Regions from separate parts of the Photobacterium sp. S4TG1 genome, predicted to be linked through region 4. Evidence: predicted binding sites of a transcription regulator. Region 4 holds the regulator's gene; each other region holds the start of a gene.

Region 1 (2,214 bases), on a different contig from region 4:
TGATAAGCATCAATTTTTTTAATCAAAGCTTGATCATAATCTTGACGATTGGCGTAATCAGTTACCGCGATAGAGGCGGTTTCTATGTTTGCAAGCTGAGCTCGCTGCAGGCCATAAGCATCGGCTTTATTTGAGATCACAGCAGCAATACAGCTATTTTTGATGACGCCATTAGCGCAATTATCAATTATCGCTTGTAAATTACTGCCATTTCCTGAGATTAAGACAACGATATTATGCATAGCTTTAGTTAATCTCTACTTGCTCTTCACCCGCAGTTGCCGTTGCAATGTTACCAAGCAACCATGCGTTTTCGCCTTCTGCTTGTAAAATTTCAATAGCTAATGCAGCCTGTGCGCTTGGTAATGCAATCACCAAACCGACACCACAGTTGAAAGTACGGTACATTTCATAGGTATCGACATTGCCTGCTTGTTGTAACCAATTAAAAATCGCAGGCCATTGCCAGCTATTACCATCAATAACTGCTTTCGTTCCTTGTGGTAATACGCGAGGAATATTTTCCCAGAAACCACCACCAGTGATATGAGAAATAGCGTGGATATCGCAATTTTCAATCATCTTTAATGCTGATTTTACATAAATTTTAGTTGGAGTTAATAAGTGCTCAGACAGTGTTTTACCGTCAAGTTCTTGATTAAGATCGGCTTGAGATACTTCTAGAATCTTACGTACTAATGAATAACCGTTTGAGTGTGGACCGCTAGAGCCAACAGCAATTAGGGCATCACCTGCACTAACTTTAGAGCCATCAATAATGTCTGCTTTTTCAACGACACCAACACAAAAGCCGGCAACGTCGTAATCTTCACCGTGATACATGCCAGGCATTTCAGCGGTTTCACCACCAATAAGTGCACAGCCTGATTGAATACAGCCTTCACCAATACCGGTAACAACACTTGCAGCTGTATCAATATCAAGTTTACCTGTGGCGTAATAATCTAGAAAAAATAGAGGCTCAGCGCCTTGTACAATTAGATCGTTAACACACATAGCGACTAAATCAATACCAATGGTATCGTGCTGTTTTAGATCCATAGCAAGGCGAAGTTTAGTACCGACGCCATCAGTACCAGAGACTAAAACTGGCTCTTTATACTTTGTTGGTAGTGAACATAAAGCACCAAAACCGCCAATACCACCCATAACTTCAGGGCGATGAGTTCGTTTAACTACGCCTTTAATACGGTCAACTAACGCATTACCAGCATCAATATCAACACCAGCATCTTTGTAACTAAGAGAAGAGTTTTTGTTGCTCACAGATGATCCCTCAAACGTATTAAAGTAAAAAACCAGCGTATAATAGCAGCAGTCCTCACACGAGAGCAAACGTTTGCGTCAATTTGTTGTAGCAATTAAATTTTAATCAATTACGCATTTGATACTATCGGCAATCGATTGGCTTGGTATATAATGCTGCGATTTTTTTATTTTTTTATAATTTAGTTCCCAGGAGTCGAGATGAAAGTCGTTGAGGTGAAACACCCACTGGTTAAACATAAGATTGGTCTTATGCGTGAAGGTGATATTAGCACTAAGCGTTTTCGTGAATTGGCAACCGAAGTTGGTAGCCTACTAACGTATGAAGCGACTTCAGACTTCGAAACAGAGAAAGTGATGATTGAAGGCTGGAATGGTCCAGTTGAAATTGATCAACTAAAAGGTAAAAAAGTGACGGTTGTGCCAATTCTTCGTGCTGGTTTAGGAATGATGGATGGTGTATTAGAACATATGCCAAGTGCACGTATTAGTGTTGTTGGTATCTACCGTGATGAAGAAACACTAGAGCCTGTACCATACTTTAATAAGTTAGCATCACATATTGATGAGCGTATTGCACTGATTGTTGATCCAATGCTAGCAACTGGCGGTTCAATGATTGCAACGCTTGATCTATTAAAAGAACATGGTTGTACTCAATTTAAAGTATTGGTACTTGTTGCTGCACCTGAAGGTATTGCAGCGCTAGAAAAAGCACACCCAGACGTAGAGCTATATACTGCTGCTATTGATGAGAAGCTAAATGACAAGGGTTATATTGTTCCTGGTCTTGGCGATGCTGGTGATAAAATCTTTGGTACTAAATAATTGTAGTATTAAATATCGCTGATATAAAAACCGGACTTATTAGTCCGGTTTTTTTATTTAGGGCAATAGCTTATAAATAATAACGACAGTCATTACAGA
Region 2 (2,214 bases), on a different contig from region 4:
CCTCCGGCATAAAACACCACTAATGCGATAGCAATAATAACCGTACCGATATTTAAACGTTTAAAGTCACCTGACACAATACGTCCAATAACCAAGCTTACAAAACCAAGCATAATGCCAGTCACAATATTGCCCGTTAAAACAATAAAGACAGCACATAATAATCCAGATAACGCATCAACAGAGTCGTTCATATCTAGTTTACTTACATTACTTAGCATCAATAAGCCCACATACATTAAAGCGGGTGCCGTTGCGTAAGCAGGCACTAAATAACTGAGTGGTGCTAAAAACAACATCAGCACAAATAGCAATCCAACGGTTGTTGCCGTTAGACCTGTTTTACCACCTGCAGCAGTACCCGCAGCTGATTCAATATAAACAGCCGCAGGAGAGCCACCTACAAAGCCAGCAAAAATACTACTTACTGAATCTGCCGTTAACGCTTTGCCACCACTAATAATATTACCACGCTCAGTCAATAAGTTCGCTTGTCCTGCTACTGCACGAATCGTACCCGTCGCATCAAAAATAGCTGTCATAACTAGTGCTAATACTGTCGGTAGAATCACAGGATTAAGTGCCCCCATAATATCCAAAGATCCAACTAAAGAGCCGTCCCCGCCCAGCGTAGGTAAAGCAAAGAAACCATGATATTTCACATTAGGATCAAAAATGAGACCAAAGATAGAAATAGCAATAATAACCAATAAAATACCACCGGGAACACGGCGTTTTTCAAGTCCTAGAATGGCCGCTAACCCCACTAATGACATAATCACAGGTAATGACATAAAATGACCAAAAGCTACGGGTAAACCGGCTTGCGGATTCTTAATAACTAAACCCACTCCATTAGCAGCAATCAATAACAAAAACAGTCCAATACCAATACCAGTACCATGTGCAATTCCCGTTGGCATATTTCTCATGATCCAGCCACGAATACCTGTCACTGTAATGAGAGTAAATAATACGCCCATTAAAAATACGGCGCCAAGAGCCACCGGAATGCTGACGCCTTGGCCTAGTACTAAGCTAAAAGCGGTAAAGGCTGTGAGTGATATTGCACAACCGATAGCCATTGGTAATCTTGCCCACAATCCCATCAATAACGAACCAAAAGCAGCAACTAAACAGGTTGCAATAAAAACGGCACTTTGGTTAAAACCAGCAGCACCTAACATGCTTGGCACAACAATGACTGAATATACCATTGCTAAAAAGGTCGTTAATCCTGCAATAACTTCTTGTTTAACACTACTACCACGCTCCGATATTTGAAAATAACGATCTAAACCGTGAGTTGATGAACTTTGGGGATTGGATGTATTGTCAGCAGACATGATGTCTTCCTATAATTTACTGGTTTCAAACCGTTACTACTGGCTGTAAGTTATCACCACCGCCACGCAAACGTTTACGTTCTCAAAAAAAAGAAAAGGCTGAAGTGATTATCTTCAACCTTTCTGTAATCTTTACCCATGGATGATACCTAAAAACTAGCCTTTCCCGCCACTATAAACTGATTTTTTTTCATTTTTTAAATAGGCTATATCTAACTACCATAAAAATCCCTCATCGTAGAGATGAAAAATATTACCCTTAAAATTGTGATAAACATAACATACATGCCATACAGTAGCAAATTAATAGAAAATAATTCCAATTAACCTTACTATAAGTAATGATTATACAATTTTTTTCTTTACAACTAGTCGTATACTCAGCGGCACGAACAAAAAAATACTTTTAACTGATTATTGACTCTGCAAATATTTCAATTTGCTTTATCCGTAATTTTTGACTCTTTGATATAGAGCATTAGGTGATTGCAATGAAACATACACTTTGGCCTGCATTTATTGATGTTGTAAAACGCGATGTTGTACCTGCTCTTGGCTGTACTGAACCCGTATCCGTTGCATTAGCAGCAGCAATTGCCGTAAATAAACTCAATATTAATCACCAACAAATTACCGGAATCGACGCTTTCGTATCGGCTAATTTAATGAAAAATGGTATGGGTGTAACGGTTCCTGGAACGGGTATGGTTGGATTGGAAATAGCAGCGGCAGCCGGTGCTATTGCTGGCGACAGTCAAGCACAATTAGAAGTTCTAAAAAATCTCACTCCTGAAGATGTTGCTATTGCAAAAGCAATGCTTGATAAAAAATTAGTTTCAATTAGTGTTGCGGATGTCAGTAATATTCT
Region 3 (2,214 bases), on a different contig from region 4:
CACAATCAGGTCCTCTTTGTGCTTGTTGTGCTTTAATGTTGCAAGCTTTTTCAAAGCCCATATCAGAGCCAAAGCCACCTTCAGTCACCGTAAACTCACTTAATTTAAGTGCGATTTTATCGGCGATGATTGATGAGTTACCGTGAGCAATATTGGCAAAAGGTCCAGCATGAATAAGCGTTGGAACACCTTCTAAAGTTTGCATTAATGTCGGCTCAATCGCTTCACACATAGTGACAGCCATTGCGCCTGCAACTTGTAGATCTTCTGTTGTAACTGGCTCGCCGTCAAGGTTATAAGCAACCACGATTTTTCCGATACGTTGACGCATATCGGCTAAATCTGTGGCAAGGGCTAAAATTGCCATTAATTCAGAAGCGGCAGAGATATCAAATCCATCCTGGCGTTCAAGGCCATTAATGGTTTTTCCTGGTTCATTTTGACCAACTGTAATCATACGTAACGCACGATCATTGTGATCCATTACTCGCTTCCAGCTAATATTATTAATATCAATGCGTAGTGCAGGTAAGCCAGTATGAGCACTAAAACCGTCATAACCTAAACGTGATTCATGGTACAGACGGGCGTCTAATGCAGCAGCTGCTAGATTGTGTGCTGCCGTCACTGCATGAATATCCCCCGTTAAGTGTAGGTTGAGCTTTTCCATTGGCGCCACTTGGCTATAACCGCCTCCTGCAGCGCCGCCTTTAATTCCAAATACTGGCCCCATTGATGGTTGGCGAATACAAGCAAATACAGAGCGTTTAATTTTAGCCAACCCTTGCGCTAAACCAATGGTTGTTACTGTCTTGCCTTCGCCAAGTGGCGTTGGAGTAATGGCTGTTACCAGAATAAGCTTACCTTCAGGCTTGTTATTTAATCGTTTTAAAATGGCGGGTTTTACTTTCGCTTTTAAACTGCCTTGAGGCGTAAGATCTTGTGCTTCAATACCGGCATTGAAGGCGATGCGATCAATGGGAGTGAGTCGTGTTTCACGGCAAATTTCGATGTCGCTTTTCATGAGAGCTTATTTCCTCATAGGCAGATAGAGTAATACTAAGGCTGATATTTAACGCTTTTTTAACTGCAAATCTGTCTTTTTGCATTAACGCAAACGTTTGCTTTTGGTTTATACCATAATTTTATCATGGATAAATATCATTTTATGGTTTTTTTATAGGGACTATTACTATTTAGTGGAAGATAAAGAGATGATGTTTTTAGTTTTTAATGAAAATGGAATGTATTATTCCATTATTAGTTGTTGGTTGTTTTTTGCTCTCCATTTAAAGTAGGCAGCATATAAAAAAATGACCCTGATCAAGTAGGGTGTAAATTTAGTAAAGGAAGTTATGATGCAAGAACCTGTAACTAAGTGGAAGTATACAGTACCAATCTCATTGTTAATTATGGTGTTGTTAATCTCTTTTCTTGTCACAATTTTACCGTTGTCACGATAAATACTATTTTATCTTTTCAGTTTAAATAGAAAAGAGCGACTTATCTAACTCCCTTGAGAATAAAGATAAGCCGCTCTTTTTTTGTATTAATAATGCCGTTATAACGACTTAATACATAACCTTTTTGCCATAGCTCGCAAGAATATTCTTGATGTTTTCCATGGTTTCTTTTTTCGGTGGCTTAACACCAGCTAGTGGGTATTCAAAGCCCAGCGCTTCCCATTTGTGTTCACCAAGCTGGTGGTAGGGCAGCAGCTCAATTTTTTCGATGTTATCCATGTCTTTAATGAACTCACCTAATTGGTGTGCAGATTGTTCATCATCAGTGTAGCCAGGTACAATAACATAACGGATCCATGTTTTTTGACCACGTTGGTGTAGGTAACGTGCAAAATCAAGCACGCGTTTATTTGAAACACCAACCAAGTTCTGGTGAACGCTATCATCCATTTGCTTAAGATCAAGCATAACAAGATCTGTTGCATCTAACACTTCATCAACCACATCAGTATGTTTACGAATGTAGCCGTTAGTATCAAGACAAGTATGAATACCATCGGCTTGTGCAGCGCGGAAGAAATCGCGGACAAATTCTGGTTGTAGCATTGCTTCACCACCAGAGGCGGTAACACCACCACCAGAAGCATTCATGAAGTGACGGTATGATCTTGCTTCATGCATTAATTCTTCAATAGTAGCTTCACGACCGTCATGAGTGTCCCATGTGTCACGGTTGTGACAGTATTGGCAA
Region 4 (2,214 bases):
AAGTGCGAACATTGCTTCGCCTGCGAAAATACCAAAGCCACCAAACATAGAACGCGATTTAACATTACCTAAATGGTCTAATAATTTTAATGAATCTTTTAATATTGGTTTGTCCATACTTCTACTCGGTGAATAAATGAGTGTCACCTAACATTAAAGTAGCCGTAAATTGACTTTTATTTCTAAAGTTATTTACGAAAGAATTTTTCTACTCTAAATCGTCCATGTATTACTTTATAAATAATATTATCAATATAAAAGTATTATTTATAATTTGTAAGTCTTTTGCTTACTATTATATGTATCTACAGGGAGTATTATATTCGATCTTTTAAAAAGGTAAGTTTTAATATTAACGAAAGCTGATGAATCTGTGAGGTTGCTCATGTTTTTGAGGTCTGTCGATATTTTGTAGAAGCTTTGAGCGTAAATCATTAACAATAAAAGAAAAAAGCCAATAAAAATATTGGCTCATAAAAGCGGGGAAGTAATGTTAGCGTAAATCTTTTACTGACTTTCGCTCAACAATAGCAGGTGTCATTTCAAAGATTTGAGGTTCATGATCTTTATTCTTCATACGCTCCATTAAAATTTTAATGGCTGTTTTACCTAAACGACGCTTTGGTTGGTGAATAGTCGTTAGTGGCGGTGCGAAGTAAGGGGCAAGATCAATATTATCGTAGCCAATAATTGAAATATCATTGGGAACGCGTAACCCTGCTTGTTCAAAAGTACTGATCAGTGCCATTGCCATAATATCATTGAAACAGAAAATGGCGGTTGGGCGATCTGTCATTGCAATATACTTCTCAGCAGCCTCAACGGCTGAATTACACTCAAAGTCACCTTCAAGAATCCAGTTTTCGTTAACCGCTAAGTTTGCTTCTGCCATTGCTTTATTAAAGCCTTTTAGGCGTTCACGACATGTTGATTTATCGTTGTGGCCAGACAAGCAACCAATACGAGTATGGCCATGTTCGATAAAATATTTAGTCGCAATGTAGCCACCTTGTTCAGCATTATCCTGAATTTTATCGGTATGCGGGCTTTCTGGGCCCCAATCCATTACCACCATTGGTAGGTCTTTTTGACGCTCAAGTAGATCCAGTAATCTCTGATCAAGATCAGAACACATCACTAATAAACCGTCCACACGCTTTTCGGCAAGCATGCGTAAATAATCATGCTGCTTAGAAAGGTTACCTTCAGTGTTACATAGAATCAGCGTGTAACCTTCACGGTAGCAGTACTCTTCAACGCCATGTACAACTTCAGCAAAAAAAGGGTTGGTTGATTTAGTTACCAGCATACCAATGGTGCGTGTAGTGTTACATTTTAGGCTGCGAGCAACAGCACTTGGTGCGTAATTGAGATCTTCAACGGCTGCCAGTACTTTTTTCTGTGTTGCTTCTGCGACAAAGCGTGTTTTATTGATCACGTGTGAAACTGTTGTCGTTGAAACACCAGCCATACGTGCAACATCTTTAATGGTTGCCATATTTATTCTTCTAATAATGGGTGCTAGAGATGTTTCTAGCTAATCGTGAGGTACCAAATTGAGTAATTACTGAGATGAATATAATTCCATCTTTTTGCGTAAAGTATCCCGTTAATTATTCAATTTGGCACCAATAATGTGTCTATTACATACTTAAATAGTATTAACACTAAAAGCCGCATTTATTCGCGGCTTTATAATTATTGCATGTTTTTCAAGTGTAATCGCTTGCGTTCACATTTTACTGAGTGTTACGCGTAGTGCAACTTTTCAATTGTCTGGGAGTAAATTATTTGATAACTATCAACAAAAAAACGTAAATTTCAGCAATTTTACTGAAATTTACAACAGCCAATTAAAAAAATGATGCACATTAATACTAGGATAGTAGGTAAGGATAACCATGAACAGGATGAGGATGAACAGAAACCTGCCAACCGTAAACGTTGTTAATTATTGCAGGTTGTAATGCTTGCCATGGTGATCCATCAGCTTGAATCTTACCTTGTTGAATGATGACCATACGTTGGGCATATTGCGCAGCTAAGTTGAGATCATGTAATACGATGATAACCGCGGCACCTTTTGCTGCCATGGTTTGTGCCATTTGTAGCGTTTTATGCTGGTGGGCGAGATCTAAGGCAGATGTTGGCTCATCTAACATTAATATACATTTATCATCAGCTTGACTGAGTTGTGTTAGCACGCGTGCAAAA

Evidence for each region. The regulator PurR, encoded in region 4, represses purine synthesis genes. The targets are predictions, from matches to a motif close to TNANGNAAACGTTTNCNTNA.
Region 1: the regulator PurR is predicted to act here: its motif matches at 1,349-1,368, upstream of purM (phosphoribosylformylglycinamidine cyclo-ligase).
Region 2: the regulator PurR is predicted to act here: its motif matches at 1,409-1,428, upstream of VXS03_RS04720 (NCS2 family permease).
Region 3: the regulator PurR is predicted to act here: its motif matches at 1,110-1,129, upstream of VXS03_RS14745 (formate--tetrahydrofolate ligase).

The regions. Positions count from the first base shown of each region.
Region 1 is NZ_JAYXUH010000025.1:14,931-17,144, forward strand. It holds gene purN (phosphoribosylglycinamide formyltransferase) at 1-242, opposite strand, end outside; gene purM (phosphoribosylformylglycinamidine cyclo-ligase) at 247-1,287, opposite strand; gene upp (uracil phosphoribosyltransferase) at 1,489-2,115, shown strand; gene VXS03_RS19160 (uracil-xanthine permease family protein) at 2,208-2,214, opposite strand, start outside.
Region 2 is NZ_JAYXUH010000002.1:250,724-252,937, reverse strand. It holds gene VXS03_RS04720 (NCS2 family permease) at 1-1,346, opposite strand, end outside; gene VXS03_RS04715 (L-cysteine desulfidase family protein) at 1,838-2,214, shown strand, end outside.
Region 3 is NZ_JAYXUH010000013.1:89,210-91,423, reverse strand. It holds gene VXS03_RS14745 (formate--tetrahydrofolate ligase) at 1-1,024, opposite strand, end outside; gene pflA (pyruvate formate lyase 1-activating protein) at 1,572-2,214, opposite strand, start outside.
Region 4 is NZ_JAYXUH010000004.1:182,297-184,510, reverse strand. It holds gene VXS03_RS07790 (TfoX/Sxy family DNA transformation protein) at 1-117, opposite strand, end outside; gene purR (HTH-type transcriptional repressor PurR) at 494-1,498, opposite strand; gene VXS03_RS07780 (heme ABC transporter ATP-binding protein) at 1,878-2,214, opposite strand, start outside.